3 regions of the Lysinibacillus sp. PWR01 genome follow, and region 3 is predicted to be linked to each of the others. Evidence: riboswitches for the same ligand, from Rfam matches in the RefSeq annotation. Region 3 holds a riboswitch; each other region holds the start of a gene.
The links. A riboswitch is a leader RNA that binds a small molecule or an ion and turns the genes downstream of it on or off. The one in region 3 is predicted to bind S-adenosylmethionine.

Region 1: linked by a shared signal. The riboswitch ahead of ACEVFT_RS23695 (YezD family protein) and the one ahead of metA (homoserine O-acetyltransferase MetA) in region 3 are both predicted to bind S-adenosylmethionine.
Region 2: linked by a shared signal. The riboswitch ahead of metK (methionine adenosyltransferase) and the one ahead of metA (homoserine O-acetyltransferase MetA) in region 3 are both predicted to bind S-adenosylmethionine.

The regions. Positions count from the first base shown of each region.
Region 1 is NZ_JBHERJ010000099.1:24-5,055, forward strand. It holds gene ACEVFT_RS23685 (VOC family protein) at 709-1,494, opposite strand; gene ACEVFT_RS23690 (flavin reductase family protein) at 1,644-2,129, shown strand; gene ACEVFT_RS23695 (YezD family protein) at 2,220-2,375, opposite strand; SAM riboswitch class I at 2,446-2,541, opposite strand; gene ACEVFT_RS23700 (phosphopantothenoylcysteine decarboxylase domain-containing protein) at 2,751-3,425, opposite strand; gene ACEVFT_RS23705 (LysR family transcriptional regulator) at 3,497-4,378, opposite strand; gene ACEVFT_RS23710 (DMT family transporter) at 4,513-5,032, shown strand, end outside.
Region 2 is NZ_JBHERJ010000089.1:28,373-41,915, forward strand. It holds gene ACEVFT_RS20420 (IclR family transcriptional regulator) at 1-157, shown strand, start outside; gene ACEVFT_RS20425 (aminopeptidase) at 169-1,092, shown strand; gene ACEVFT_RS20430 (NUDIX domain-containing protein) at 1,792-2,259, shown strand; gene ACEVFT_RS20435 (alpha/beta hydrolase family protein) at 2,243-3,019, shown strand; gene pckA (phosphoenolpyruvate carboxykinase (ATP)) at 3,086-4,672, opposite strand; SAM riboswitch class I at 5,062-5,180, shown strand; gene metK (methionine adenosyltransferase) at 5,439-6,635, shown strand; gene ACEVFT_RS20450 (gamma carbonic anhydrase) at 6,815-7,327, opposite strand; gene ACEVFT_RS20455 (alpha/beta hydrolase) at 7,462-8,268, shown strand; gene ACEVFT_RS20460 (alanine/glycine:cation symporter family protein) at 8,396-9,904, shown strand; gene mnmM (tRNA 5-(aminomethyl)-2-thiouridylate-methyltransferase MnmM) at 9,969-10,544, opposite strand; gene mnmL (tRNA modification radical SAM protein MnmL/YtqA) at 10,541-11,497, opposite strand; gene ACEVFT_RS20475 (MDR family MFS transporter) at 11,735-12,913, shown strand; gene ACEVFT_RS20480 (ArsR/SmtB family transcription factor) at 13,060-13,407, shown strand; gene ACEVFT_RS20485 (SulP family inorganic anion transporter) at 13,464-13,543, shown strand, end outside.
Region 3 is NZ_JBHERJ010000073.1:33,349-46,891, forward strand. It holds gene ACEVFT_RS14840 (class I adenylate-forming enzyme family protein) at 1-286, shown strand, start outside; gene ACEVFT_RS14845 (short-chain dehydrogenase) at 351-905, shown strand; gene ACEVFT_RS14850 (YhdT family protein) at 1,168-1,431, shown strand; gene panF (sodium/pantothenate symporter) at 1,431-2,876, shown strand; gene ACEVFT_RS14860 (TSUP family transporter) at 2,920-3,690, opposite strand; gene ACEVFT_RS14865 (TrmB family transcriptional regulator) at 3,817-4,599, shown strand; gene ACEVFT_RS14870 (hypothetical protein) at 4,623-5,009, shown strand; gene ACEVFT_RS14875 (nucleotide excision repair endonuclease) at 5,062-5,433, opposite strand; SAM riboswitch class I at 5,637-5,748, shown strand; gene metA (homoserine O-acetyltransferase MetA) at 5,874-6,809, shown strand; gene ACEVFT_RS14885 (GerAB/ArcD/ProY family transporter) at 6,850-7,998, opposite strand; gene ACEVFT_RS14890 (hypothetical protein) at 8,030-8,263, opposite strand; gene ACEVFT_RS14895 (Ger(x)C family spore germination protein) at 8,268-9,467, opposite strand; gene ACEVFT_RS14900 (spore germination protein) at 9,493-11,037, opposite strand; gene ACEVFT_RS14905 (HesB/YadR/YfhF family protein) at 11,250-11,540, opposite strand; gene plsY (glycerol-3-phosphate 1-O-acyltransferase PlsY) at 11,560-12,162, opposite strand; gene parE (DNA topoisomerase IV subunit B) at 12,721-13,543, shown strand, end outside.

The sequences.
Region 1 (5,032 bases), on a different contig from region 3:
ATGTTACTAACAAAAAAACCTTTTAGCAAGGTGAGGGGTTGATTTCCGTTCCGCCAGCGTCCTTTCCAGGGGGCGTCCGATGAGCCGCTTCACTCACTTACGTTCGCTCCAGAGTCTCCTCTGTGACGCTCACTCAATCCCCTAGGAGTGACGCTGGCTCCACTCCAATCAACCATTCTGCAAAGTGGCTTTACTTTTTTCATAGTAGCATAGCGATTAAATCGCCTATTATCTATATTCTTAGAGGGGATAAACTCTTATTTTCAATGTGGAGAAGTGATGCGTGACAACACCTCTTCATAAAGAGTAATGAACACCTTCACTTTATCTGAAAACCTTTGCTAAAAAGTTAGATATTTATGGGTTGGAGTGGAGGGCTACTTGACTCCCTTGGGATAGCGAGACAGGCAAAGCTCTAAACGAAGTGCTAGCGGAGGAAGTGATTCGGCGCTCGCCCACAGGAAAGCAAGTAGCCTGCAATGGAAATTCATTTTCACTTTTCACAAAAATTCTATTGATTGATTTGTTTTTCAATACTATGTTAAGAGGCTGGGACAAAAGTGTTTCAGCCCATAAAAAATACCGAACTATCCACTAAAACGCATACGAAGTGTTTCGGAATAGTTCGGTTTTTCTAGTTATCATGTTTGTTAAAGATTATTCGTCTTTATGAAGGTCTCAGTTAGTTGTGTCCCAGCCTTTTTCTCATTATCGATTTATCCAATAAAAAGCGCCTGGGCAAACTAACGTTTCCTTTGTACGTTTTGGATCTTTTAATGTCACGCCAAATGGCCCTTCTTTGACATGACCGAGTGTCATGGCTACTGCGCTCTCTTCCTTATAGAAATCTAAACGCATATTCGGTAGCTGTAGTGACATATACTGCTCATATTGCACAGGCTCTGGTAGCTGCAACGCCTGTTGCCACAGCTGAACGGTTGCCTGCATGTCCTTGACATAGAATTGGATGGATTCCATCGTTATAGCCTGTTTTACATCAATGGCACCACTTGCCTTTAGTTGAGCCAAACGCTCTTCATCTTCCTCCGCCCATTCAATCAAAAATGGAAAATCGATTGGAAGATCTGGCTTGCCAAAATGCAGTAGCTTCCATTCTACAACAGTGCCATCTGGTCTTGTTCGGCTACATGCATCTGGCCCATATACTTCATAGCCCAATGCTCGCAAGCGCCGACCCGCTTCCTCAATATTTTTTGTGCGCAGGGCAATTCGAGAAAATCCCTGGCGCTCTTGATCACGTTTAAACGTATAATGTAGGGAATAAGGGTATTGTGCCGCTTGCTCAAATAAATCACGATCATAGATAGCAATTTGTTCAATATAGCTTAAGCCAAAGTAGCTTAACGTATTATAAGTCCCCCACATCGTGTGCTGCCCACCATTCACTGTATGGACATTTCGTTTATTGAAGAAAACCTTTATATTTTCTGGTGATTCCACTTGATGAACCAGATGATCAAAATATAAAGTCATGGCCATTCCCCTTTCTTTCCCCATTACCTTTACCTGTATGTTTGATTGGTTTAAAATTTACTCAAGAAAAGGAGTTACTAGTAGGATATGAAAAAAAGTTTCGTTTACCTACAAACTCCGTTCACTAATTTCATAAAGAGGTGATTTGAATGACAGATTTAGTAGCTGCTTTTAAATTAGCATTAGGTAATTATCCTACAGGCGTAACAGTTGTCACGACATGTCATGACACAAAACCTATTGGCTTAACCGTCAATTCCTTTGCATCTGTTTCAATCGACCCGCTCCTTATTTTGTGGTCACTCGATAAAAAATCTCAGCTCCATCCTTATTTTACGGCTGCGCCAAATTTTGCGGTCAATATTTTAGCGAGTGATCAAGAACATTTATGTACACTATTTGCAAGTAAAATCCCTGATCGCTTTGCACAAGCACAGTGGTCAACTTCCTCTTTTGGACTACCGATTTTACATGATACAGCAGCTAATTTACAATGTAAAACGTTTCAGCAAATTGATGCTGGCGACCATACCATTTTTATTGGGCAGGTGATAGACATTACAAATGCTCAAAAAGAGCCTTTACTTTATCATCGCCGTCATATCGGTCCTATACCAAAAAGCTTTTATAGCTAGCCTTTACACAAAAAAAGGGCCACTTGTAAGCAAAGGAAATCCTTCATGCTTATAGGTGGCCGTTTGACATAAGTTCTACTGAAATCATTGTTATTTTTTCTGCGGAAATCTCTGCTTTTCAAGCCTATTAATTTGCACAATCACACCATCTTGAATCGTAATATGCACTTCACCAAATTCAAGATTTTGAATCGCCTTCGCAATTGCCTCTAATTTCTTATCATCTACTTTTACCGACTGAGCCATACGATACACCCCTTCTCTTTTATCCTTATTGATCATAAAGAGGCCAACGCATCAAACTGATTGATAGCCCCTCCTATCTCTCAGACACCATCTGTTGGATTTGGCACCTGTTTTTCGGTTGCCGAGGCTTCATTGGGCCAAGTCCCTCCACCTCTCTTGATAAGAGTACTGCGTTTCTTGAAAATAATTCTATAATTCTGCTATAGGAATGTCAATACAAAATATTAGAAAACCTAGTTGAATACTATGCAATGTAAGAATTTTATAGACTATTCACACATAATCCTACCGTATTGTATGCTATGTCAATATATCTAACCACAGAAGCAAAGAAAAAAACTGCACAGAAATATAGCCTCTGCACAGTTCTTGATTTTATTGTTCTTGTAAACAGGCCATTAATGCTTGTGCGGTCTGTTGCTTCCCCATCACCTTGATTGGTTGGCCTTCAGCAGGCACGATCCAATGAGGCTCATCCCCTCCGTATAAAGACTGGGAGCTATTTGCTACCATAAATTGAGCATTGGCTGTTTCCATACGCAGTCTTGCGCGAGCTAGCAAGAACTCCTCATCATCCGTCGCTTCGAGCTTAAAGCCTACTAATGTTACCTTTGGTTGCCAACCCTTGATTTGTCCTAACACTTTTGGCGCCTTTTTAAAATGAATAATAGGTGGTTCGTCGGAAGGCATTTTCCCCGCCTCCTCCATTAAATTACCTGATTGATCATACACCTTGTCAATGATCCAATCAGAGCCAGCAGCAGCCATAATGACGATATCGACTTGTTGTTGTTGGACAGCATGACACACCTTTTGTCCTAAATCCTCTATGCCTTCAAATTTTATCAATGTCATTTTGTTGTGGTTTTCTGGGAGCTGTGCAAAGTAACCATGCATATATACTACGTTAGCGCCAGCAGCCAGCGCCGCCTCTGCTAAATAACAGCCCATTGTGCCTTTTGATAAATTCGTGTGCCCTCGTACACGATCCCATTTTTCAAGTGTTCCCCCACTTGTAATGAGTACGGTTTTGCCTTGTAATGTCCCCATACACTCACCTATTTTCTGAAATATATACAAATACTATTTTAACGTAATGTAAGGATATGCTTCAATAGCGACTATCGTAGGGAGCTGTTTTGTTCATTTAACCAAGCGCTTAAAATCTCTGCAAATTTCTTTGTAACGGGTGAAGCATGGTGTTTCATAGCAATCCCAATGGTGCGGTAGCCACCTTGCTTTAATGGAATCGCTTTCAATGTTGGTGGTAAATTTTGAATAACCAATTGGGGTAAAATACTAATCCCTAAATGATGTGAAATCATAGAAAGAATCCCTACCTCCTCAGAAAGCTCAAAGCGAATATTCGGCTTTATATGATATTGCTCTAATAGCACCTTGACATCATTTGTCCCTTTATAGGAAGTCATAATAAATGGCATATCCTCTAGGTCTACGATATCAATTTCTGTCTTATCAAATAAGGGACTATTATCGGAAACAATACATAATAATGGGTCTTGTTGTAACTCAGTAAATTGATATTGCTCTGACTTTTGACCGTTCAAGAACCCGACTTCTACTTCACCACTTAAAAGCCATTGTTCAATTTCATAGTAATCTCCTTCTCGTAACTCCACCTGTATTCCTGGAAATTGATTATCCATGATGCGAACAATTTCTGGCATCCAATTCGAAGAAATGCTTGAAATTACACCAATTCGAACCTTACCACGTGTCACGCCAAGAATATGAGCTGCTTCCTGTTGTAATAATTCCTGCGCATCCAAAACCTGACGCATTGCCCTTAGCATCGTTTGTCCCTCACTCGTTAATGTTACACCTACACGACTTCGATGAATGAGAGCAAAGCCAAATTCTTTTTCTAAACTTGACACGGCATGACTCACAGCAGACTGTGTTAACCCTAGTGCATCAGCTGCTTTTGTAAAGCTTGCCACCTCTGCCACCTTTGTTAAAATCTCGTATTTAACTAAGCTCATCCGCAATCCCTCTATATACATGAATTTTTTTAATCCTATTCATTATAAACATTCGTTTTACTAATCACAATACAAGATATATAGTAATTTTTAGTATAAAAACTGTTTTAGTACACAGATGGTAGGTGAACATAATGAGTATCCAAGGAAAAGCAAATGTATTGATGGTTATTGTCACAATGTTTTGGGGGCTCTCTTATACCTTTATGGTCATGGGGCTAGAAACATTGGCAGTTTATAATGTGGTGGCATTGCGTTGTATCATCGCATTTTTCGTAGCAGGACTTATTTTTTACAAACGGATGATCAAAGTAAATGGTAAAACATTAAAATATGCGGCTATTCAAGGATTTTTATTATTCATTGTGTTCGCGTTAAGTTTATTTGGTTTACAGTCTACTTCTGCTTCAAATGCTGGCTTCATCTTGAGCCTAACAGTCGTGTTAGTGCCGATTTTCAGCAGCTTTATTGAAAAAAAATTACCTTCTCGAGCAGTTAGCTTTGCGATCATTTGTACGATGATTGGTATTACCGTCTTAACAGCACATGGCTCATTCACATTCCATACAGGTGATTTATTAGTAGCAATTGCTGCGGTATGTTATTCAATTTATTTACTTTTAAATAGCTCATTCACACGAAATGTAGAATCCA
Region 2 (13,543 bases), on a different contig from region 3:
ATTCAATAGTGAGGAACAGGTCGTAGCATCTATTACCGTTTCTGGACCAATCTATCGTTTTACAGAGCAACGTGTTCCAGAGTTTTTGGGACCTCTGACGGAAGCTAGAAATGAAATAGAAGGAATTATTCGTAGATATCATTTGAATTTTAATTAAGGAGTCCTATTATGCAGCATTTACATGACATTGCACTAAATGTTTTAAAAGGCAATTTAAATGTTCAATCATCAGAGTCACTATTAATTTTGACAGATAGTCACAAACAAGACATCGCAAAAATCTTTTATGAAGCTGGAATGTCAATTACAGCAAATACAATGCTCATGGTGATGCCCCTGTTAGACAAATCTGGACAGGAGCCCATCCATGCAGTTTCTGAGCTTATGGCGAATGCGGATGTTACACTTTGTATTACCTCCCACTCCTTAACACATACAATGGCTCGTAAATATGCCTGTGAAAAGGGCGGACGTGTAGCGACAATGCCAGGTGTGACATTAGAGATGCTGGAGCAAGGTGCCCTTCATGCGGATGCACAGGAGATTGAAGCCACGGTAGAAAAATATGTCCTTTTACTTGATACGGCAAAAGATATTCGCATTGTCAAGGATGGCCATGAGCTGACATTTAGTGTAGAAGGCCGTTTAGGAATTCGATCCACAGGTGTTATTCGTCAACCTGGTGAATACGGGAATATTCCTTCAGGAGAATCATATATTGCGCCAATTGAAACATCTGCAAATGGAGAGATTTTAGTAGATGGTTCTATTGCTAATATCGGTGTCTTAAAGGAGCCATTATTATTAAAAATTAAGAATGGTCGTTTAGAAGAAGCAATTGGTCCTGATGGTTCACGTCTACTGTCCTTACTTGGTGAAGGAAATGGTAGAATCATTGCAGAGTTTGGCATCGGAGCCAATAAAAGTGCCATCCTATGTGGCAATGTACTAGAGGATGAGAAGGTATATGGGACAATCCATATTGCTTTTGGCAGTAATGCGCCATTCGGTGGAGCCAATGCGTCAGATGTTCATATCGACTGTGTTGTGAAAAGCCCTATCGTCTACTTTGACGGTCAGCAAGTAATTTAAAGAAAAGCGTGTCTTCCTAGGAAGCACGCTTTTTTATATTGTTGAAAAACAAAACAGTCAACTGAAAGGTAGAAATGGATTTCTGTTGCAGGCTACTTGCTTTCCTGGGGCGAGCGCCGAATCGCTTCCTCCGCTACCGCTCCGTTTAGAGTTTTGCCTGTCTCGCTATCCTACGGGAATCAAGTAGCCTTCCACTCCAACCCACAAAAAAGTTTTCTTTTTGGCAAAGGTTACACAAATAAAATGGAGTGTTCACTACCCAGTTCATTGATGGTTTCACTTTACCACATTGAAAATAAGAGCTTATCCCCTCTAAGAATACAGATAATGGGAGATTTAATCTCTATGAAAAGTAAAGACATTTTGCAGAATGGTTGATTGGAGTGGAGCCAGCGTCACTCCTAGGGGATTTAGCGTCACAGAGGAGACCCTGGAGCGAACGAAAGTGAGTGAAGCGGCTCATCGGACGCCCCCTGGAAAGGACGCTGGCGGAACGGAAATCAACCCCTCGCCTTGCAAAGTTGCCTTTTTACATGCTTTACCAGACTGTAGTTTAGAGTTGCTTGTCTTTGTAGAATTACACTATAGTTATTATAGATAGGAATAGGAATGATGATTAAATTCTGTCCATAAATATAGAAGTAATGAAGAAGAGATTAACTTTTGTTTTGCAACAAGAAAGAACGTGAGGTTGAAGAGATGTTAACATTTACAGATTTACATGGCCTACAAGTAGATTTGAGTTTTACAAGAGGCGAATTTAAAGTAGAACCTAAACACGTCCTTGTCCTTTTAAAGCATGAAAATAAATGGTTATGTACGGTTCATAAACGACGTGGTGTAGAAGTACCAGGGGGGAAATTAGAAGAGGGCGAAACATTAGAGGAGGCGGCGATTCGAGAAGTTTTTGAAGAAACGGGTGTTCATGTGAAAAATCTTCAATGGTTCGCAGAGTATGCAGTGCATGATGAAATCGTTTTTTGTAAAACCGTTTTCACTGCACAATTTTTAGCGCAAGAGGACATAGAATTTGATTTAGAAACGTCAGGCATGCTTTGGTTAACAGATGAAGAATTTACCCAGCATCCTAACTTGAGTTTTCATATGAAGGATGAGGGAATGAAGAAAATGCTGGAGGAGTTGAAAGACCGTGACATACAATGGTGAAATTGTGGAAAAACGTGCCTATCCCTCACCCAATCCAGCCATACGACTAACAGAAATAACCTATCTATCACAGGGCTTACGTATAAAAGGATTATTAGCGGAACCAAAGACAGAAGGTACATATGATGGCTTTTTATATTTAAGAGGCGGCATGCAAAGCATTGGGATGGTAAGACCCTCTCGTATTGCCCAATTTGCGGCGCAGGGCTTTATCGTCTTTGCCCCATACTATCGTGGAAATCGTGGTGGAGAGGGTCGCGACCAGTTTGCAGGGGCAGATCGTTATGATGCTGTCTATGCCGTAGATGTACTTAAGCAATACTGTAATGACAATATCCATGTTTTTGGCTTTTCTCGTGGGGGAATTATGGCTCTTTGGACAGCCATTTTAAGAAAAGATATTACCTCGGTTGTCACATGGGCAGGTGTTTCGGATGCAACGGCCACTTATTGGGAACGCACAGATATGCGAAGGATGATGAAGCGCATTATTGGAGGAACACCGAATCGTGTCCCAGAAGCGTATGATGCGCGAACGCCACTATTTGAGATAGAGCAGATAACAGCCCCCGTACTGATCATTCATGGCTATCGTGATGAAAATGTGGATATAGAACATGCCAGACAATTGGCATTTTTTTTAGAGGATGCAAATAAATCATTCGAAACGTGGTATGATCTTAACTACGCACATCAATATCCACCAGCAAAAAATCGTGAAACTGTTCGTGCTCTTTGCAAGTGGATGAAACAACAATAAAGCATAGAAGAAAACAAAAAGACAAAGGGAACGAATAATTTGTTCCCTTTGTCTTTTATTTAGTCGTTATTTTAATGGGCCACCAAGTGTAGTGATAGCTTCAGAAACGTTTGAGAATTTTTTGAAGTTTTCGTTGAATAAGCCTGCAAGCTCAGCAGCTTTTGCATCATATGCAGCTTTATCTGCCCAAGCTTCACGAGGGTTTAACACTTCTGAAGGTACACCTTCAACCGCTGTTGGAATGTGTAAACCAAACACAGCATCTTGTGTCGTTTCAACACCTGCTAATTTACCATCGATTGCTGCACGTACCATTGTACGTGTGTAAGAAAGTTTCATACGGCTACCTGTACCATATTCGCCACCAGTCCAACCAGTGTTCACTAGGAATACTTGTGCGCCGTGCTCGTCAATTTTTTGTCCTAACATTTCTGCGTATACTGTTGCAGGAAGTGGAAGGAATGGTGAACCGAAGCAAGTAGAGAATACTGGTTCTGGCTCAGTAACACCACGTTCAGTTCCAGCAAGTTTAGAAGTGAAACCACTTAGGAAGTGATACATTGCTTGCTCTTTTGTTAATTTACTGATTGGAGGTAACACGCCAAATGCATCAGCTGTTAGGAAGATGATTGTTTTTGGATGACCTGCAACAGAAGGATCAACAATATTTTCGATGTATTGGATTGGATAAGCTACACGTGTATTTTCTGTTAGTGAACCATCATCATAGTCACAAATACGAGTTTCTGGATCAACAGCTACGTTTTCTAAAACAGAGCCGAAGCGGATTGCATTGTAGATTTCTGGTTCTTTTTCAGCAGAAAGGTTGATTGTTTTTGCATAGCAACCACCCTCAATGTTGAACACACCATTAGCAGACCAACCGTGTTCATCGTCACCGATTAGCTTACGATCTGGATCAGCTGATAATGTCGTTTTACCAGTACCAGATAGACCGAAGAATAATGCCACATCGCCAGCTTCACCAACGTTTGCTGAGCAGTGCATTGAAAGAATACCTTGTTGTGGTAATAAGTAGTTCATGATACCGAAGATAGATTTTTTCATTTCACCAGCATATTCAGTACCACCAATTAAGATAATTTTCTTTTCAAGTGATACGATGATGAATGTTTCAGAAGCAGTACCATCAACCGCAGGATCTGCTTTAAAGTTAGGAGCTGAGATGACAGTGAAGTCGGCAACATGAGAAGCTAATTCATCTGCTGTTGGACGGATAAATAATTGATGAGCAAAAAGATTGTGCCAAGCGTATTCATTAATGACTTGAATGCTTAATTGTGAATCTTTGTCAGCACCTGCAAAGCCTTTGAATACGAATAACTCGTCACGTTCTTTTAAATATTTTATTACTTTTACGTATAGGTTATCGAACACTTCAGAGGAGATTGGTTGGTTGACTTTACCCCAGTCAATTTGATCTTTTGTGCTTTCTTCTTCTACCGTATATTTATCTTTAGGTGAACGACCAGTGTATTTGCCAGTTTCTGCACGAACTGCGCCATCTACTGTTAACATTGCTTCACCACGAGAGGTAGCTTTTTCTGCTAATTGTGGTACTGAAAGTTGAACATTAATGTTACCGCCGTTTAATAATTCCTTCAGTTCGTTTGCAATTTCTACTGAATTCATCGATTAAATACCATCCTTTTTTATAGTATTCCCTTGATTTAGAGGGATTTTTTCTTAATTTCAAAAATAGTATAACACAATTGCTTAAATAATCTATACTAATTAAGAAATTATTTTAGAGTTTTTATCACTTTTCAATAAACTGACAAAAAATAATGTTTTTCGAGTAGAATACCATCAATCCTACAGTAATTAGGCGCGAAAATTGAGCCACACATATGTTACCACAAGTAGCTAGGTATGTTGTAGGGATTAATTTGCTTCTATTTACATCATCATCCAAGTATGAAAAGTTTTTGTTTAATCTGTTCTTTCCTTTTTATACAGTAATACATAAGAAAATATTTGACAACGTTCGACCTTTTCAGTAACATGAGATTGAACGGATACTCTTATCCCGAGCTGGTGGAGGGTCAGGCCCTGTGAAACCCGGCAACCTGCATGAACTATTTCACGACATGCGTTGGTGCCAACCTGATGCAAGGGAACATCCCTTGAACGATAAGAGTGAAAGGTTACGCAGTCATTATTCCTTTCCTCATGTAAAGTAACGTGAGAAAAGGATTTTTTTATTGTTAAAAATCAATGTAAAGGTAAGTATATGTAGTTCTTTCCTTATTATAATGACGGATCTTTCGAAATCCTCGTGTTAAAAGCAGCAGTAACGGCTTGAGAGTTCAATCCTTAGGAGCGGACTTGACATGGGTAATGAGTACCGTATTCATACACAACTACTTATTGTAAGAGTATTTAGGAGGAAAACCAAATGACAAACCGTCGACTGTTTACATCAGAGAGTGTAACAGAAGGACATCCAGATAAGATTTGTGACCAAATCTCGGATGCCATTTTAGATGCTATTTTAGCAGAAGATCCAAATGCACGTGTAGCGTGTGAAACAACTGTAACAACAGGGTTAGTATTAGTAGCAGGAGAAATTACTACCTCTACGTACGTAGATATTAAAGGTATTGTTCGTGACACTGTAGCAGAAATAGGCTACACACGAGGTAAATATGGCTTTGATGCTGAAAACTTAGCGGTGCTTGTGGCGATTGGTGAACAATCACCTGATATTGCACAAGGTGTTGATCAAGCATTAGAGGCACGTGAAGGCTCTATGACAGATGCGGATATTGAAGCAATAGGTGCTGGTGACCAAGGCTTAATGTTTGGCTATGCATGTAATGAAACACCAGAGCTAATGCCATTACCAATTAGCTTAGCACACAAATTAGCACGCCGTTTAACAGAAGTACGTAAATCAGGTGAACTTGCCTATTTACGTCCTGATGGGAAAACGCAAGTAACGATTGAATATGATGACAATAATGTACCCGTTCGCGTGGATACAATTGTTATTTCAACACAGCATGATGAAGAAGCAACACTTGAACAAATTCAAGCGGATTTAAAAGAATTTGTTATTGCTCCAGTCGTGCCAAGTGAATTATTAGATGCTAACACGAAATACTTCATCAACCCAACTGGCCGTTTCGTAATCGGTGGGCCAAAAGGAGATGCTGGTTTAACAGGACGTAAAATCATTGTTGATACATACGGTGGTTATGCACGTCACGGTGGTGGTGCATTCTCTGGTAAGGATGCAACAAAGGTAGACCGTTCAGCGGCATATGCGGCACGTTATGTAGCGAAAAATATCGTAGCGGCTGGCTTAGCAGAACGTGCTGAAGTACAACTTGCCTATGCAATTGGCGTAGCTCAACCTGTTTCTATTGCGGTAGATACATTTGGTACAGGTAAAGCGAAAGAAAGTGAGATCGTAGAATGGGTACGCGAGCTATTCGATTTACGCCCAGCAGGTATCATTAAAATGCTTGATTTACGTCGTCCAATTTATAAACAAACGGCTGCGTATGGACATTTTGGTCGTACAGATTTAAATGTACCATGGGAACAAATTGATAAAGCAGATGCACTACGAGAAAAAGCACGTTTATAAACTATTGAACTAAAGTAATGAAGTCGTTAGAAAATTATTCTAATGTATTAATAAGAAAAGGGGCAACATTGCCCCTTTTGTTTTTTTACAAAAAATGCCTCGCTAGGATTCGTGAACAAATTCGTTACACGGAAACGCGAGGGATTTTTTCGTTAGTATTGATTTTTTGTGTATGTTAGTTATTTCTGAAGCGATTTATAGTATTGACCTTTTTCTGCGTATTCTCGTACGATGCGTTCCATATCCTCTTTATCTTCTGCATTTAATTCACGGACAACTTTTGCTGGACGACCTAATGCTAAACTATTCGGAGGAATGACTTTACCAGGAGGTACTAGGCTTCCTGCTCCAATAAATGCACCTTCTCCAATCTCAGCTCCGTCTAAAATAATGGAACCCATACCAATTAAGGCATTTTTGCGAATTGTACAACTATGTAAAGTGACTTGGTGTCCAACTGTTACCTCATCTTCAATAATGAGTGGATATTTTGGGCTTTGGTGTAAGCAGCAAAGATCCTGGATACTGACACGTTTACCAATAATCGTTGGGGAAACATCACCACGAATAACCGTATTAAACCAAATAGTTGTTTCGGCACCAATTGTTACGTCGCCCGTAACAGTTGCGTAATCAGCAATGAAAACAGACGGATCGATCTTTGGCATTTTATCTTTAAATGGATAAATCATGAAAATCGCCTCTTTTCTTTCTATAATGTAGTATTATCGTATCAAATACGCAACTTTATGGAAATATAAAATTAAAATGTGCTATTTATTTCGCTATAATTAAAGTGTAATTATTTTTTAGGAGGACTATGTAAATGTGGAAATGGGAAGCTGATGGACAAGCAAAAGCTGTGATTGCTATTCTTCATGGTGCTTATGAAAATCACCGTTGGTACGCATGGCTGATAGAAAAATTAAGATTGGAAGGCTTCCACATAGTCATGGGAGATTTACCGAATCATGGGGTGGAAGCAAGGTTTGCCCGTGTCCATGATGAGGACTTCAAATTGTACAATAAATATACAAGAAACCTGATTGAGAATGCTTTTTCATATAATTTACCAACTTTTGTAATAGGGCATGGGCTAGGCGCAACATTAATTCTCCATACAATGCAAAAGAGGCAATATGAATGTGCGGGTATTATTTTAACATCACCTTGGTTGCAACTAAAGCTATTACCAGGTAAATTAACAAATGCTTTAACGAGTTTAAGTGCATTAACAGCCAATGTCAAATTGACACATGACATTACTTTAGAGAAATTAACGCGTAATGTTGAAGGTAGAGAAGAAATGAAAGATGATGTACCGCTCATGTCTGTTGTTTCTGTGAAATGGTATCGAGAGCTTCAGCAGATGATGAAAAATTTAGTGATGCTGCCTAAAGGTGAAATGCCAAATATGCCTATGCTCATTATGACGGCTGAGAAAGATAAAATTACGGACACACGCCAAACTCGAAACTGGCTACATCAACAAGAATTTACGGAATTTCAGTTTAAAGAATGGGAAAATTGTTATCATAATTTATTTCATGAGGGAGAGCGTGAAGAGATTTTTATGTATATACGTGATTTTATTAATAATGCTCTTCGAAGAATTGGCTATATAATTAAATAGGTTTATACCCTTCCATTTACTAGGTTACTTACTTAAATATTGTTACTTGAAAATAATATTGTAATTTTCTGAAAAGTGTAATACTATAATGACTTAAAGTAAGGTATTTCAAAATTGGAGGGGTAAAATGGATGTAATTGTGGAGAAATTGAATGGGATTTTATGGGGACCATGGTTTATTTACGGTATTTTATTGATTGGGTTATTTTTCTCAATCATCACGAGGTTCCTACAAGTACGACACATCAAAGATATGTTTGTTTTAATGTTTAAAGGGGAGAAATCGGAAAAGGGAATATCCTCTTTCCAAGCAATGTCTATCGCATTATCAGGACGTGTAGGTACAGGTAATATTGCTGGTACTGCGACAGCGATTGGAATGGGAGGACCTGGTGCTGTCTTTTGGATGTGGGCAATCGCTTTCATTGGTGCGGCAACCGCGTATGTAGAGTCAACATTAGCTCAAATCTATAAAGAAGAGAAAGATACAGAATATCGTGGTGGACCGGCCTTTTACATAGAAAAAGGAATGGGTCAAAAATGGTTTGCAGTTATTTTTGCTGTAGCTGCTTTAATTGCAATGTTAATTTTGATGCCTGGTGTGCAGTCAAATGCCATTGCAGGTGCTGTTGAAAACGCTTTCGGTTTGGATACATGGATCACAGGACTTATTATTGTTGTTTTATTAGGTGCCATTATCATCGGGGGTGTTAAATCAATCGCAAATGCGGCCCAGATCATTGTACCGTTTATGGCATTAGCCTATATCATTATGGCAATTGTCATTATCTTTATGAATATTTCACAAGTACCAACAGTTTTTGGTTTAATTTTTTCTAGTGCCTTTGGGGCTCAAGAAATTTTTGGCGGCATTATTGGTTCAGCGATTGCTTGGGGTGTGAAACGGGGAATTTACTCCAATGAAGCTGGTCAAGGAACGGGGGCTCACCCTGCAGCAGCTGCGGAAGTATCGCATCCTGCTAAGCAAGGAATTGTGCAAGCAGCATCTGTGTATATTGATACATTATTAATTTGTTCTGCTACGGCATTTATGATTTTATTTACTGGTATGTACAATGTACACGATGAGAAGGCAGCTGAAGGAGCAGATCCATTTATTCATGTTGGAGAATTTAATAGTGGTGGATTAGCAGGCGATGAGCAAATGACTTTTGCAAAAAGTATTGAAGCAGGTGCAGCGTATACACAATATGCAGTTGACTCATCATTACCTGGCTTTGGCGCTCCATTTGTAGCCATTGCGTTATTCTTCTTTGCCTTTACAACAATCATGGCTTACTACTATATTGCAGAAACAAATGTCGCTTATTTATTTAGAGGTAGTACAGAAAAGATTTTCATTTGGATTGCGAAGATTGCCATTTTAGTTGCAGCCTTCTATGGTACAATCCGTACGTCTGGTTTAGCGTGGGCAATGGGCGATGTAGGGCTTGGTTTGATGGTTTGGATTAACGTTATAGCTATTTTAATTATTATGAAACCAGCTATTGTCGCATTAAAAGATTACGAGAAACAGAAAAAAGAAGGAAAAGATCCAGTCTTTGATCCTCGTAAACTAGGAATTAAAGGTGCAGATTTCTGGGTTGACTATAATGAAAAACGTAATAACAAGTAGATAAAGAGCAAGGCGATCAACTAGTTTTATAGAAACTAGTTGATCGCCTTTTAGCATGTCATCATTAAATAGAATATTCTTTCATTTTCTCTAATGCAATGACGAATGGTGGATCATTTTGTTGATTAAGAAATGCATATTTTAAGACATGGATATATTTTTGTGGAAGCTGACTTACATATTCAATGACCTTATCACGTTCTTCTTTTCCACCTGGATGACCATGATAAATAACAAGAACAATCAAACCGCCCACTTTCAAGAGCTTCAATAGATTTTCAATCGCTTGGATTGTTGTATTAGGTCTTGTAATAATATCATGGTTGCTTCCAGGTAAATAGCCAAGATTAAAAATAGCCGCAGTTACTGGCTTGTGTACAAACTGTGTGACTTCTTCATGACCTTTATTTAAAACGAGTGCGCGGTGTTCTAAACCATGATCTAAAAGTCGAAGGAGTGTCGCATCAACCGCCTCTTTTTGGACATCAAAGGCATACACTTGTCCTTCATCCCCAACAAGTTGTGCTAGGAACAACGTGTCATGACCGTTTCCTGCAGTCGCATCAACAACCGTATCTCCTTCTTCTATACTATCTGTTAGTAGCTGCTGGGCATATTGTAAAACGCGTTGTAGTTTCATTTCGTAACCTCAGCCTTATAAAACTTCCCTTGCCAACTACCACGTCGTTCAAGCTCAGCGTCAATGCCATTCAAAACTTCCCATTTATTTACACTCCACATCGGTCCAATCATTAAATCAATCGGTCCATCACCCGTAATACGATGAATGACCATCTCTGGTGGTAAAATTTCTAATTGATCTGCTACTAGTTTTGTATACACATCTTGATCTAAAAATTCTAGCATACCTTTTTCATATTGCTTCACCATGGGCGTCCCTTTTAATAGATGAAGTAAGTGAATTTTAATGCCTTGGACATCTAATTGTGCGACTGCTCGTGCCGTTTCCATCATCATGTCATAGTCTTCAAGAGGCAAACCATTAATGATATGTGAGCAAACACGAATGCCATGCTTACGCAATTTTTCAACGCCTTCTACATAGGTTGCATAATCATGGGCGCGATTAATAAGAGTGGCCGTTTTCTCATGCACCGTTTGAAGACCAAGCTCAATCCATAAATACGTTCGCTCATTTAACTCTGCTAAATATTCCACAACATCATCAGGTAAACAGTCCGGACGGGTAGCAATAGAAAGACCTACAACACCTTCTTGCGCTAAAGCAGCTTCAAATTTTTCTTTTAAAACCGGCAATGGGGCATGTGTATTTGTGTAGGCTTGGAAGTAAGCCATGTATTGGCCATCCTTCCATTTCTGATGCATTTTGTCTCGGATTTCAGCAAATTGAACATCGATTGGGTCTACCTTATTGCCAGCAAAATCACCAGAACCTGCAGCACTACAAAATGTACAGCCACCAAAAGCGACTGTACCATCACGATTAGGGCAATCAAAGCCTGCGTCTAATGCCACTTTAAATACTTTATGACCAAATTGATTACGTAAATAGCGATTCCATGTATAGTATCTTTTCCCCTCTGAAGGAAAAGGAAAATTCATCTCTGTCATTTATTTCACTCCTCTAACGCTCTATTCTATCATGTGCTTTTCGTTCCGTCATGGGGGAAGGATATTATCATGATTTGGATGAAGAAAAATGGGAGGGAACAAAAGCAGGGGGGCAACTAAATACGAATGAAAATAGGATGGGAGTCTTGTAAAAAAGGTAAAATTATTTTCCTTGTGCTTTTAAGTATTTCAGCATACACTAACTATTTAGAGAAGCGAAATAATGGAGGTCATCCTATGCCAAAACGTGTTTGGTTTTTAATTATCGGAATGCTTGTGAACACAACAGGCAACTCTTTTTTATGGCCTTTGAATGCCATTTATATGCATGATTATTTAGGCAAATCTTTAGCAATGGCTGGTTTTGTCTTAATGCTGAATTCTGCTGCTGGAGTACTAGGCAATCTATTAGGTGGCTACTTATTTGATAGAATTGGTGGCTATAAAGCTATTATGCTTGGCATCCTGTTAACGATTGCTTCATTAGTTGGCTTAACAATTTGGCATGGCTGGCCACATTATGTGTGGTTTTTAACGATACTAGGCTTTAGTGGGGGCATTGTTTTCCCAGGAATGTTTGCCTTGGCTGGAGCTGCTTGGCCAGAAGGTGGACGTAAAGCTTTTAATACTATCTATTTAGCACAAAATGTCGGTGTTGCAGTAGGGCCAGCACTTGCAGGTATAGTGGCAGATTATCAATTTGACTATGTGTTTAAAGTTAATTTAGGCATGTATATTTTATTCTTTTTTATTGCCTTATTTACATTTAAGCGTTTGGAGGCAGGCAGTATTGCACCTAAAAATGTCTTGAGCGAAAGTAAACGAATCGTAAACAAGGCACCTTTCTATGCTTTGTTAATAATTAGTGCATCCTCCGTTTTATGCTGGCTAGCGTATTCTCAATGGAGTGCAACCATTTCATCTTATACACAAGATTTAGGATTAGGATTAAAACAATATAGCCTACTCTGGACAATAAATGGCCTTCTGATTGTCATTGGGCAACCACTCATTGCACCGCTCGTAAAGCGTTGGGAAAACAATTTAAAGCGTCAGTTAGTATTTGGCGTAACGCTGATTGCTTTTTCCTTCGGCATTATTGCCTTTGCGAGTGATTTTAAAATGTTTGGAGTAGCGATGCTTGTCTTAACATTTGGCGAAATGTTTTATACCCCGGCATTACCAACGATTGCTAATCAACTGGCACCAAAGGGTCGACAAGGGTTCTATCAAGGCATTATCAATAGCGCTGCCACTGGAGGACGGATGATTGGTCCACTATTTGGCGGTATTATGGTGGATCAATTTGGCATGATTCCTCTTGTTTTAACATTAGTGGTCATTGTACTATTGGCAATTATTCCATGTCTAACTTACGATTACCCTTTAAAGAAGAACAAAATAGTAACAGATTAATCGTGTCGCAATGAAAAGAGCAAAGACGAGTGTTAAGCACTTGGTTTTGCTCTTTTTTTAATAGTAGATATTGAAAAATTCTTGTGACAGGATTACAATCATACATATTCAAATATTTGAATATGTAGTTATGTGGAGGGGTTTTTATGGAAGAGGGCTTACAACAGTTTAAGGCGGATTTTTTTAAAGCATTAGCACATCCGTTACGCATCAGAATACTTGAACTCCTTGTGGATGGTCATAAAAGTGTCAATGAGATTCAAGATTGCTTAGAGAAGGAGGGTTCCGCAGTTTCTCAGCAATTAAGTGTATTACGTGCCAAAAATATCGTTTATGGCGTGAAGGAAGGAAAAAAAGTTTATTATTCTTTAAGTGACCCAATGATTGGTGCATTACTTGGGGTGGCAAAGGATATTTTTAATAACCATTTGGTTCATACCATTTCGAGATTAGAGGAAATGACAAGTAATGAAGGTGACGAAGAGAATAAGTAAATCAATGGTGATGAAAAATTGGGCTTTGCTTATTATTTCGAAGGGAAGATTTATCTATGAAGTCACTGTTTACAGGACGCTTTGAAGGGTATTCAGTTCATCATGTAAAGAAGGATTTATTGTCAGGAATTATTGT
Region 3 (13,543 bases):
CTATCCTCAGGAAGTAGAGCAATGTATATTACGGCATCCAGATGTGCGGGAGGTAGCTGTGATTGGTGTAGGTGATGACTATTGGGGTGAGATCGTGACAGCTTTTATTGTCTGTCCTCACCAAGTAGCTTCTATATTAGATGATCTTAACGAGCTATGTCATCAACAACTAGGACGTTATAAGATTCCAAAACAAATGATTTTCATAGATGAACTACCAAAAACAAGCGTTGGTAAAATCGATAAAAAGGCATTGTATAGGCTTGTCAACTCATCTACCTGTTAAGTATGATGATGGGAAGGAAGACACGCTCATCTTGCTAAATACGAAATGAGAGAGGGACACATAAATGGCCCACGCATTAGTGATGGGTGGAACAGGGATGTTAGCTGACACATCTCTTTGGTTAGTGAATAAAGGCTATCATGTGTCAATAATTGGACGTAGTGCCTATCGAATGGAAAACTTGCGAAATAGAACAACCAAACCTTCTCTTCTAACACCGATTTTAGTTGATTATTGTGATATCACCTTATTAAAAGAGAAACTAGAAGAAACGATCGCGCATAATGGACCCATTGAATTGGTCATTGCGTGGATTCATTCCTATGCTGACACGACACTAGAGAACATATCCAGTGTAATTTCCAATTGGAATAGCGGAAAATGGAAACTGTTTCATGTGTTGGGGAGTAAGGTAAATGTAAGTGAAGTCCAAGAGAAATTGAAGCTGCTTGATCGTACGCAATACAGGCAAATCCAGCTAGGTTTTATGATGGAAAAAGGTCATTCGAGATGGCTTACGCATGAAGAAATATCGCAAGGTGTCGTTGCTGCTATTCAACATGATCTGCCTGTTCATATCGTTGGCACGCTACAACCGTGGGAAAAGCGACCGCTATAACTACCTAACCTTCGTCTAGCTAGATGGACGAAGGTTTTTACTTATGTCCATTATCAGTTTATTTATCGAAATTCGGATGTCTACATAATGGTGAGGGATATTTAGGTTTGTATGAAAAACGTCAGAATCAACCGTCTTTTTTACATCATAAATTTTTCTTAGTATAACAAAATCATTTCTATATAACTCATCCTTATTTAATCACATCTCTTCCCATCAGACCGACATATCAGTAAAATAGAGTAGGTTAGGGGGATTACATGTGAAAGATCAACGCTTTAAAATAGCGCATCGAGAGGCGCTTATCGGGATTGGACTCGTCCTTGTCAACTTTGCGATTTGGTTTGGCTTTGCCTATGGACTAGGCTCAGGGGACCCAAGAAATTATACGTATGTCTTTGGTTTTCCAGCTTGGTTTTTCTATAGCTGTATCGCAGGGACAGGCTTTATGATCCTTCTCATCTGGATTGTGATGAAACTCTTTTTCAAAGAGGTACCATTTGATGATGAGGAGGTGGATCGCTAATGCATTGGCAAGTTGTATTTCCATTGCTATTATTTTTAATTATTATATTTGGAATTGGTATTTGGGCCAATAAGCATGTCCGCTCTTCTAATTCATTCCTACAGGAGTATTTCCTTGGTGGTCGCGAAATGGGGGGTTTTATCCTTGCGATGACGATGATCGCTACATACGGCAGTGCGAGTAGTTTTATCGGAGGACCGGGTGTGGCCTATACAAAAGGACTTGGGTGGGTATTACTGGCAATGGCTCAGCTACCTGCAGGTTATTTTGTACTCATGATTTTAGGGAAAAAATTCGCCATTATCGCTCGTCGTTACCAGGCCATTACGTTAATCGACTTTTTACGAGAGCGCTACAAAAGCCATGTCATTGTCATTTTGTCAGCCATTAGTATCATTGTCTTTTTATTTTCGGCTATGATGGCCCAATGGGTTGGGGGTGCGCGCTTAATTGAGTCTTTAACTGGCTTAAGCTACACAGCGGCACTGTTTATTTTTGCGATTTCAGTGTTAGTGTATGTCATTATCGGTGGTTTCCGAGCAGTAGCGTTAACGGATACGGTCCAAGGTTCGATTATGGTGATTGGTACGATTATTTTATTAATCGGAACCATTGTGGCAGGTGGAGGCATCGACAATATAATGGCCTCACTGGTCGCTGAAAATCCTGACTTTGTGTCACCATTTGGCGCACAAGGAGACTTAACGCCTTTGTATGTCTCGACATTTTGGATTCTCATCGGTGTAGGGGTTGTAGGACTTCCGCAAATTGCCGTTCGTGCGATGAGCTACAAGGATTCAAAAAGTATGCATCAAGCGATCATTATTGGCACGATTGCCATAGGGACAATCATGTTTGGCATGCATTTAATTGGTGTGTTAGCCCGACCTGTCTTACCTGGCATTGAGATTGGTGATAAGGTAATGCCACTTCTGACATTAAAAGTACTACCGCCATTTTTAGCAGGAATCGTCTTAGCTGCACCAATGGCCGCCACAATGTCAACGGTTAATGCGTTACTTATGCTTGTCAGTTCCACGGTTGTCAAAGATATTTATTTAAATTACATGAAGCCGAAAGCTAGTGATGCAGAGATTAAACGTGCAAGCTTTATTGTGACAACGGTCATTGGCTTAGCGGTTGTCATCTTTGCACTCAATCCACCTGATTTATTAGTGTGGTTGAACTTATTTGCCTTCGGTGGGCTAGAGGCTGTCTTTATTTGGACAGTAGTTTTAGGATTATATTGGAAAAAAGCGAATAAATACGGAGCGATTGCATCGATGATTTCAGGTATGCTGTTGTATATTATGATTGATCGATTCTACCCTTCTGTATTTGGTATGCATACAGTCACAATACCAATCGTCGCATCCTTCATTATTTTTGTGCTTGTTAGTTTGACTACTAGTCATAAATTTAAAAACGAAAAACTTATGATTTAACTCAAAAACGCCACAGATATCAAATTCTGTGGCGTTTATTGTTTTAATGCATCATAAAATCATAGGCATTTTTTGCAAGTAGTGTCATCGTGACCACAATAAAAAGCGTGCGGACAAAGCCGCTTCCTTTCTTGATCGCCATGCGCGAGCCAAGCATAGCTCCACCAATTTGCGCAATGCCCATTACTAAACCATAGACATAATGAATTTGACCTAAGTAAGCAAACATACAAACGCCGGCCACATTACTCGCCAAATTTAAAAACTTCGCATTACCAGCCGCCTTTAAAAAATCAAAGCCTACCAGTAGGAAGCTAAAAATTAAAAAGGAGCCTGTTCCAGGACCAAGAAATCCATCATAAAAACCAATAGCAAATAATAACAGCATAAATAAAAATAAATGCGTTTTAGATAGTTTTTTTACAGTAGCGACAGCGCCCCAATCCTTTTTAAAGATCGTATATACCCCAACAGCCGCCAGCATAACAAGCATTAAGGGCTTTAGTAATGCTGGGTTGATTAGATGTACAGTCCATGCACCACATAAAGATCCAATAAATGCTAGAGGAAAATATTTGAGGACAGAGCGAATGTCCAGCTGGCCAGAACGGTAGAAGGAAATCGAGGACGTGAGCGAGCCCATTGCTCCTGCTAGTTTATTCGTGGCAACAGCTGCGGCTGGATTTAGGCCAACAAACAGTAAAGCAGGTAATGAAATTAAACCGCCCCCTCCCACTACTGAGTCGACAAAAGCCGCCAGAAATCCAAATGAAATTAACAGTATAAGAATATGTACATCGACTTCAAAAAACATATTACACCTCTTTTAAATTAGTTACTACTGAAATAGTAACTAATTTTATTTGCGCTGTAAACCCTCATTTTTTCATTGGCAAATCTTCACAAAAGTAGCCTATAATAAAGATAATGGAGGGATTACATGGAGGAATTAATCGCCCAGTTGAAAGAAATGGGTTTTACAGAATATGAAGCAAAGGCCTATACGGCACTTGTTCAGCAAAGTCATGTCAGTGCCTATCAGGTTAGTAAAAATTCTGGCATACCACGTGCAAGAGTGTATGATATTTTAAATATCCTTGTAGATAAGGGCATTGTGTTAAAAGAAGAGACCGCAGAACAAACAACCTATGCGGCAATGCCAGTGTCTGTGTTTTTACAGCAAATGCAACAACGCTGGGAGTCAAATTTTACATCTATGCGCGGGAAATTAGAGAAACTAGAAGAAAAAGTGCAAGAAGCGGAGCCTAAAGTGGTCATGCTAAAGGGCAAGGAATCCATCATTAACTATTGTCAGTCACTTCTAAAGAAAGCGAAGAAAAAGGTGATGCTGTCAATGTGGGAGGATATGTATGATGCCTTACGAGAAGATTTGCAAGAGGTGGCGCAGCATGTTCCTGTCCATGGCATTACCTTGTATGTGGGGGAGCATTTAGCCTCGATTGACCAGCATAGAGCCACACATTATACAAAAAAATCGTCTACACCGCATTGGTTTATCTTATCGATAGATGGTCAGGAAATGATTTATGGTCACTCTCCATCCACGCAAGAGACGGCTTTTATCACCAATGATCCTGTCCATATTTATTTATTAGAGGATTATATTTGGCATGATGTGCTCATCAATCGACTGGTAAAACGGGATGATCAGGAGTTAGAAGACTGGATTGCTAAGGAGCGAAAAGCTTTCTTCTTGGAATAGTCGTATAAGGGAAGGGGAGTAACGTGAAAAAAATCGTGTTGCTAGGTTTAATGAGTTTACTAATGTTAGGAGCATGTAACGCTACACCAGCTGCTGATCCACTAGCGATTCATGAGCTAACTGTTGTCCCCGACAATATCCAAAAAAATATTGTTTCTAATGACAGAATACAACTATTGCATGAAAATAATGCTTCATATTACCTCGTCTATTATTCAAAGGGGAATGTGTTGGCAAGTATTACGGCTGAGGGAAATAGGCTTATCATCCAGCTAGAAGAAGGCAGCGAGCAAAGGAAAGAGGCTCAGCCCTATGTTTTTCAAATCAACGTCAAGAATCCTGAGCTTGATACCATTGATTTGCGAATAAATGGCCAGAGTACACCAATCGATCGCATGACCATAATGTGAAAAAAGAAACCGAAATCCCTCTAGACGAGATTTCGGTTTCTTTGCATGATGTCTAATAAAATACTTTGTCTACATTGTATTTAGAGCGGAAAGTATTAATCGCATATGTTTCGTAAATTTCACGTTCCATTGGATCTTCTACTTCATAGACTTCAATTTTAAACACTTCATCACGATGGTTTTTCATCGGAGATACATTGTCCTCGAAATGTTTTTTAATACGTTGACGAATTTTACGTGCTTTCCCAACAAACAATAGCTCATTCGTGTCATTATAGAATAAGAAAATGCCGCCTTTATCACGTGTGATTTTATGGAAGTCAATAAAACCGAAGTAAGGTGTGATTTCCACATCACCTGGTTTTAAATCTTGTTCACGTTGACGGATTACTAGATCTGGTTTTGGAAATTCAATTTTAATCAAACTATTCACGTTCCTCTCTCTTACTAAAAGTATATGGTAACATAATTACGGCATGTTTACCATAAATTTTAAATGTAGAAACACCACATATAGCAAGCTTAGTGTACATCAAATGAGCAAGGAACATGCACTTGAATCACAAAATATTCTATGAATTATTGATATTCTAACTAGTTCATGTTACAATTCAAGATAATTAAATAATCTTATCAAGAGAAGCTGAGGGATTTGGCCCGATGACGCTTCAGCAACCTCTAACAATTGTTAGAAAGGTGCTAATTCCAGCAAAGGATTTTTTCCTTTGAGAGATAAGAGTGGACGTGAAAAAATCCTTCTCATTCTATCTCGTATGGAATGAGGAGGATTTTTTAATTTAGTTGCATTCTTTGCAAGCAAGGTTTGCTAAAAAAAGAGAGTGATTATAGAGAGGGGAAAGCAAGATGCCAATTAATATTCCGAAAAATTTACCAGCTGGAGAACATTTACGTGAGGAAAAAATCTTCGTCATGGAAGAGGATCGAGCGAAAACACAGCAAATCCGTCCATTAAATATATTAATACTAAATTTAATGCCTGAAAAAGAAAAAACAGAGCTTCAATTACTACGTTTATTAGGGAATACACCACTACAGGTGAATATTACCTTTTTAAATACGGCCACACATGAATCGAAAAATGTGAGTAAATCTCATTTGCAGCTATTTTACACAACGTTCAACCAAATTCGTCACCGACGCTATGATGGCATGATTATTACTGGGGCACCTGTAGAAAAAATGGCATTTGAAGATGTCAACTATTGGCAGGAAATTTCAGAAATTATGGATTGGTCTAAAAAGAATGTGACATCCGTGCTACATATATGTTGGGGGGCACAGGCTGCATTGTATCACCATTATGGCATTGGGAAGGTCGAGCTTTCTGCTAAATGCTCAGGCGTCTATTCCCATGTAATTACAGATTTAACGGTGGATTTAGTGCGCGGCTTTAGCGATTTATTTACTGCGCCTCATTCTCGCTATACATCTGTTTCCATTGACGAGGTTCGCAATCATCCAGACCTACGATTATTATCCTATTCAGAGGATGCAGGGGTATTCATCGTACAATCAAAAGATAATAAAAATATTATGATTACGGGGCATCTGGAGTATGATGCGACAACACTAGCCGATGAATATAGCCGTGATGTGGCGAAGGGCATAGATATCGACGTCCCTGTGAATTACTTCCCGAATGATGATCCGAAACAAGAGCCGATGAATACATGGCGTGCCCATACGCATTTATTATTCTCTAACTGGTTGAACTACTATGTCTACCAAGAAACACCATACGAATGGGATTTTGTAGATGAAATCGAATATCATATCTAATTAATAAAAAGTCTAATTTCTTTTCTAAACGTAGAAGAAATTAGACTTTTTGATTTTCCTTCGTTGTATCCTGTTGGGGTGTTTCGGTATTTTGAGCCTTAGATTTACGATTTCGAATAACTGCCACAATCAACAAAAGTATTGGTAATAAAATGGTGAAGATAAAGGAAAAGATAGGCCAAATTTCATTATTATAATTAGTAGAATGCACAATATCTGGATGAACAATTTGAGAAAGCCCAATCATAATTATGCCCATCGGTAAAATAAGCGGACGATGATCCTTGATCTTCAAAATTTGGGCAAGGCCAACAACGGTCGTATAGAAATACATAAATGTGCGAATATAAATAGACGAAATCCACATAAATGCCATAATAATTTCAATGCGCTGTAAAAAATTCCCTATGGATATTCTTTGCGCTAAGGCATAGCTGGGAAATGTCCTAGATGCTGTGTTTTCAGGCCCTAAGACAAGAATCGATAGGACAATCAACGTAATTAAGACGACACCACCAAGGATGGTCCCAATATATAGCCCTTTCTGTGCAGATGGCTGTACATTGACGCCAGCAGGATATAGCATCAATAACACAATTAATGGAAAGGAAAAGATACTCATAAAGCGTGCAATACTATAAAACATAGATGTTTTGGTTGCTTCTAGTAGAGGCTGAATATTCTCAAATGTAATTTGAGGGGTAATACAAACGACGAAAAAAATAAAGATAAAGATAAACAACGGAAAGAGAATTTCTGCTGAACGGGCAAACGTCTCAATCCCTAGATAAGCGGCATACATAATAATGATACTGAACAGTAGGGCGAATGCTAATGTCGGTGTTTCTGGCATAACTTCGGTTTTCATAAAAATACCAATAAAATAAAGTAACTCTCCAGTGGAGAAAAAGGTGAGAATGAGAAAGCAAATGGCTGTGATTTTCCCAAAAAAACGACCAAGAATTTTTTCGTTCGCCTCTATAAAATTAAGAGAGGGTGTTTGATTGGCAAGTGTTAAGAATAACTTAATGACCAGTAAACTAAGCACAACACCAATGCTGGCTGCAACCCAAGCATCTTGCTTAGCAGCGCCCGTAATACTTGAAGGGATAATTAAAATTGCTGTACCGATAGAATAGAGGAAGGTAACGATTGTAAACTGTCTTGAACTAATGATCTCTTTTTCCATCTAGCTACCCTCCGTTTCTCAGTCCATCTTTTTATTTTGTGAATGACACAATGTAATCCTTAATTGGTGTAAAGATAAAGGTAATTAAATCTAATGGGCTTGGAATATGGACTTTCAGGGCAATGGCCATATTTAAAGCAGTTCCAATGAGTAGCAAAAAGGAGAAGACAATAATGGTTTTTTTATCCTGTTGCTTTTTGAACTTTGGAATAAATAGAAGTGCAACGATGATTGAGATGATCAAGATAGCTACAGCTAGCACCATTTCATTACTCCTCCTTTGGCTTGTTTAATAATGAATTTTGCATCGTACCCAATCCTTGTGTTGTTACCTTCACGTGAACATCCACTGGCAAATCGGAAAAGAGGGAAGCCCACTCATCCTTGATTTTTCCCCACTGCTTTGCATCTGCACGATGTAGGGCATCACCAAAACCAAAAACATCGATTTCATATTGCTGTTGCATTATCTCTAATGTTTTTTCAATGCGTTCATCGATACCCTGGGCTGTTTTTTTATTAACGTAATCAATCGATTTATTTTTGGTGAGATCAATATCACATTCGACCTCTCCAACATTCTGCTCAACATTAATATGAACATCGATTTTCGGCTTGCCGTTTTTAAATGACCCTTTCACTTTTGTAGTGGATTGGGTGATTTCAGTAGATAAAGTCCCTTTATTAGGACAGGCGATGATTTCAATCGTACTTTGAATTTTGTCATTAAGAAAGCTAATGCCTTTGCTTTCTCCCTCGGACAGCAGTCCCATATATTTATCCCCTTTAAAGACTGCTAATCCCGCATATTGTAACAGCACAGGTGTTTTAACACGTTGCACATTTGTTTGATCTACCCCTAATTTCTTATCGCCATGAACTTCAATAGCAGAAATTAACGCCCCTTTATGCTTGTTGCTTAATGTATTGACTAATTCATCAATATTAACTGCTATTGTGGAGCCCCAAGCTCTCTCAGAGACATCGAGGGAATTTAACATTTTATTAGCTGGAACCTTTTCGATGGGTGTTAATACATTTAATACTTCCTTCGCTGTCGCTTCATGAGACATAATGACATCGAAATCCTTACGAAATTCATGGTCCCTTACAATTAAATCGAGTGCATCACTAATTCCTTCTTTCGCGAGATCTTCTCCTAAAACAACCACTTGAAGATGGGCAAAATAAGGCTTTCGTGCAGCAAGGGTCGTCATTTTTCGAATGGCCTCAAAGATGGTTTCGCCTCTCGAATGATAGCTAACGACAGGAGAGCGCTGAGTGGAAGCTTGTCGCACTGAAACTTCACTAGGATCGACAATTTGAACCGTAATTTCATATTCTTCGTCTATTTTGTCAATGCCCAGTGCTACGACAATGGCTAGTTCATTTAATTCACGCTTACTCCAGCAACCACTTAACAGTAAAGTGAGGATACATAGTAAGCAAATCCATTTTATTTTTGCCATATTCCATTCCTCATTTATCCAGTAGTTATTTCCTTCCTTTTACATTGACATAGTTATGGCCTCTAACAATATTTTTTTGATTGACTAAACGAGGTCGTGTAAGTAACTTTCTACGTGGAAACAGCACAAAGGCATCCTTCTGATCCTGTAATATTAACGGTGCAAAAGGGCTTAAATAAGGTACACCAAATGATCGAATGCTACATAAATGAAGAATAATGACCATAATGCCAAACATGACACCAAATAAACCAAACATAGCAGCTAAAATCATTAATGGAAAACGTAGCACACGAATGGTATTCGATAAGCCATAAGCAGGGAATAGGAAGCTACAAATCGCCGTTAAGGCCACAATAATGACCATTACAGCCGAAACAACGCCTGCATCAACTGCTGCCTGACCAATAACTAATGTCCCTACAATGGACACAGCTGGCCCGATTGTTCTAGGCATCCGTAGCCCAGCTTCCCTTAGTACCTCAAAGGCAATCTCCATAATAAGGGCTTCGACAACAGCAGGGAAGGGTACACCTTCTCTTTGCGATGCAATACTAATCAACATAGGTGTTGGTAGCATTTCTTGGTGAAAGGTGGTAATTGCAACATACAAAGAAGGTGCTACTAACGCTAGACTGATACCAAAAAAACGCAAGATACGTACAAGTGAGCTAATCATCCAATGCTGATAATAATCTTCTGCTGATTGTAAAAAGGATGTAAATAACGCTGGTACAACTAAAACAAAAGGTGTGCCATCAACGAGAATCGCCACTTTGCCATCTAATAATTCACCTGCGATGACATCAGGACGTTCGGAGTTGTAGATGGTTGGAAACATAGAATTTTTTGAATCCTGAATAAAATCCTCAATATAGCCGCTTTCCAGTATGCCGTCGATATTAATGCGGTCTAATCGAGCTAATACCTCTGCGACAATTTTGTCACTGGCGATGCCATTTATATACATCACCGCTACATCTGTTTGTGTCACATCACCGATAACGCGTGACTTTATCCAGAGATTCGGACTTTTTATTTTGCGACGGATGAGCGCAGTATTTGTACGTATGGTTTCGGTAAAGGATTCCCTCGGTCCACGAATAACAGATTCAGTCGATGGCTCTGTGACAGCTCGATCCTTGGCACTTCTGGTACTTGTCACAATCCCCTCAGCAAAACCGTCTAATAAAATAACCGTTTCACCATTGAGGATAGCATTGTAGAGTGTTGTAAAATGCTCGATATTCGTCACATCGCCTACCGTTAGATAGGAATTCCGTACATATTGGTTAATTGTTGTTATCTCAATATCTTGTTCTTCTTCAATATTTGCCATCAGTTTATCGATAACAGAATCAGAAATAGTGGTTTTATCCGATAAGCCATCGATGGAAATAATGGCGAGGTTATGGGGAACCGCTTCTCCAATCGTAATTTCGCGTATGATAATATCATTACTATGCCCTAGCGACTGTTGAATGATTTTTATATTTTTAGATAGGGAAGTATACAACAAATCGTTCGTTGTATGGGATGGGGAGGTCTCGATATTGTTGGACATGGACATATGTTTTCCTCCTCAAATGGACGTTCATTATCATTAGAGTGGACAATTTTTTTGAGAGATAAACGAAAAGGGGATGAAAAATTAGCTAATTGCGGTTAAATCACGTACTCTGCAACAATCGTATGCGGGTTTTTCAAGTTGTCTCGAAAAATTGTTCTGTACTAAATAAAAAAACAGTCTATCCTTTCATGGACTGAAAGGATAGACTTGTTTTATGTACGATAGTCGTATTGTAATTCATCTTTACTTGTATCAACGTCAACATGTAAATTGTGATCGTTAAAGAACCAAAGATCTTTCTCGTCAATGTAATAGATGACGTCATCTATTACTGTCTGTACACCTATGGCAATGGGTTCCTCACGTGTCATGCCGAGTGAAAAGCCTTCATGAAACGGACTAGAGCCACCGTAGCGTGCATAAAAGCGAATTGTATCGCCAGGTTCAACTTCCATTTCATGTTTGAACCATTGTAGGGCTTCATCTGTCAATGCAATGTTCATTTCAAATGCTCCTCTCTTCCTACAGCCATTTTACCTTTGGTTCGGTGCCGTTTTTAATACGTGCAATATTGGCACGGTGGCGATAAACAATAAAGGTAAATAAAAAGGCTACCAAGATGCCTAATGCAAAGTCACCTGTAATAAAATAATAAACGATTGCATAAATAAGCGCTACTAAAGCGGCTATCATCGATGTTAAGCTGACGATTTTTGTGATTTTTAATGTCACAATAAAGGTAATAAATAGTAGGACAAAGAGAGGCCAAGAATAGCCTAATAATACACCCGCAGAAGTTGCCACGGCTTTCCCACCTCGGAAGTTGGCGAAGATCGGAAACATATGACCGATCACAGCGACAAGACCAAGTAATAAAGAATGAAGTGTACTGTCAGAGAAAACGGGAAGTGTCACGAGTAAGACAGCGGCTGTTCCTTTTAAGACATCCATCACCGTAACAACAATACCTGCCTTCTTCCCTAACGTTCGAAAAGTATTGGTCGCACCAAGATTACCGCTCCCGTGTTCACGAATATCGGTATTATAAAAAATTTTGCCTATCCATAATCCAGAAGGTATAGAGCCGATTAGATAAGCACATAAAATAATAAGTCCATTGATCATAGCTGGACTCCTTTCATTCATAGTCCATCACTTGGTACTAATAGTTTGTAACAAGTATTTTACACTTTTTCTTGCTAATCTACAATGATATGAAGGAGATTTCATACGAAGCCTTGAATTCAATACAAAAGAGAATCTATTAGCGAGGGCTAGGCTTTTAGACATAAGTTTGTAAGAAGTGAAAAAACCTTTTTAAAAATATAGGCAAAAAGGCAATTTTGTCAATCGCTCATTCCTTTGGTAGAATAGAAGTCTAACTTTATCCAGTTTCATCACAAGGTACGTAATAGTGCTTCTATCTGCAAGCAACACAAATTTATTTTGCAACTATATAGGCTTCGATGCGTCCAATGTTGATGGAAGCTAGAAGCAGTCTGTCTTGCTTAAATACCAATTTTAAGCAACTGTTGAAGATGTTTACTATTTAGAAATATGATCAAAACTGTGAGCAAATTATTAAAATGATTGAACCTGTCGCTAGCTATTGACAGGAAATGCTATTATTATTAGGATGAGAACATAAATAGAACATGCGTTTGTTTTTGGAGGGGAATTTTTTTGACGAATAAACAGTCAACTAGCGTCTATAATGATGACGCTATACAAGTATTGGAAGGATTAGAAGCGGTGCGCAAACGACCTGGCATGTATATCGGTTCGACGGATGGCCGTGGACTTCATCACCTTGTGTATGAAATCGTAGATAATGCGGTGGATGAAGCGCTGGCTGGCTTTGGATCTCATATTATTGTCACAATTCATAAAGATCAAAGTATGAGTGTGCGCGACTTTGGCCGTGGGATGCCAACCGGTATGCATAAAATGGGCAAACCGACACCAGAAATTATTTTTACGGTGTTACACGCTGGCGGTAAATTTGGTCAAGGTGGCTATAAAACAAGTGGTGGTTTACATGGTGTTGGTTCTTCTGTTGTGAATGCGCTCTCAACATTTTTAGAGGTGACGATTCATCGTGATGGCAAAAAATATCGTCAGCGCTTTGAGCACGGGGGACAGCCTGTCACAACGCTTGAAAATATTGGTCAAACCAAGCAGACAGGAACACTTGTCCATTTCCTACCAGATGAAACGATCTTCTCTGTCACAAAATTCAATTATGATACGTTAGCAGAACGATTACGTGAATCAGCCTTTTTATTAAAGGGTTTAAAAATTGAATTAATCGATGAGCGCGAGGAAGGCAAAAATGATGTGTTCTTTTATGAGAATGGCATTGAAGCTTTCGTTGCGTATTTGAATGAGGAAAAAGATGTCCTTCATCCAGTGAAATATGTAGAAGGTATACAAGATGATATCGAAGTAGAGTTCGCTTTCCAGTATAACGATGGTTATTCGGAAACGATCTTATCATTTGTTAATA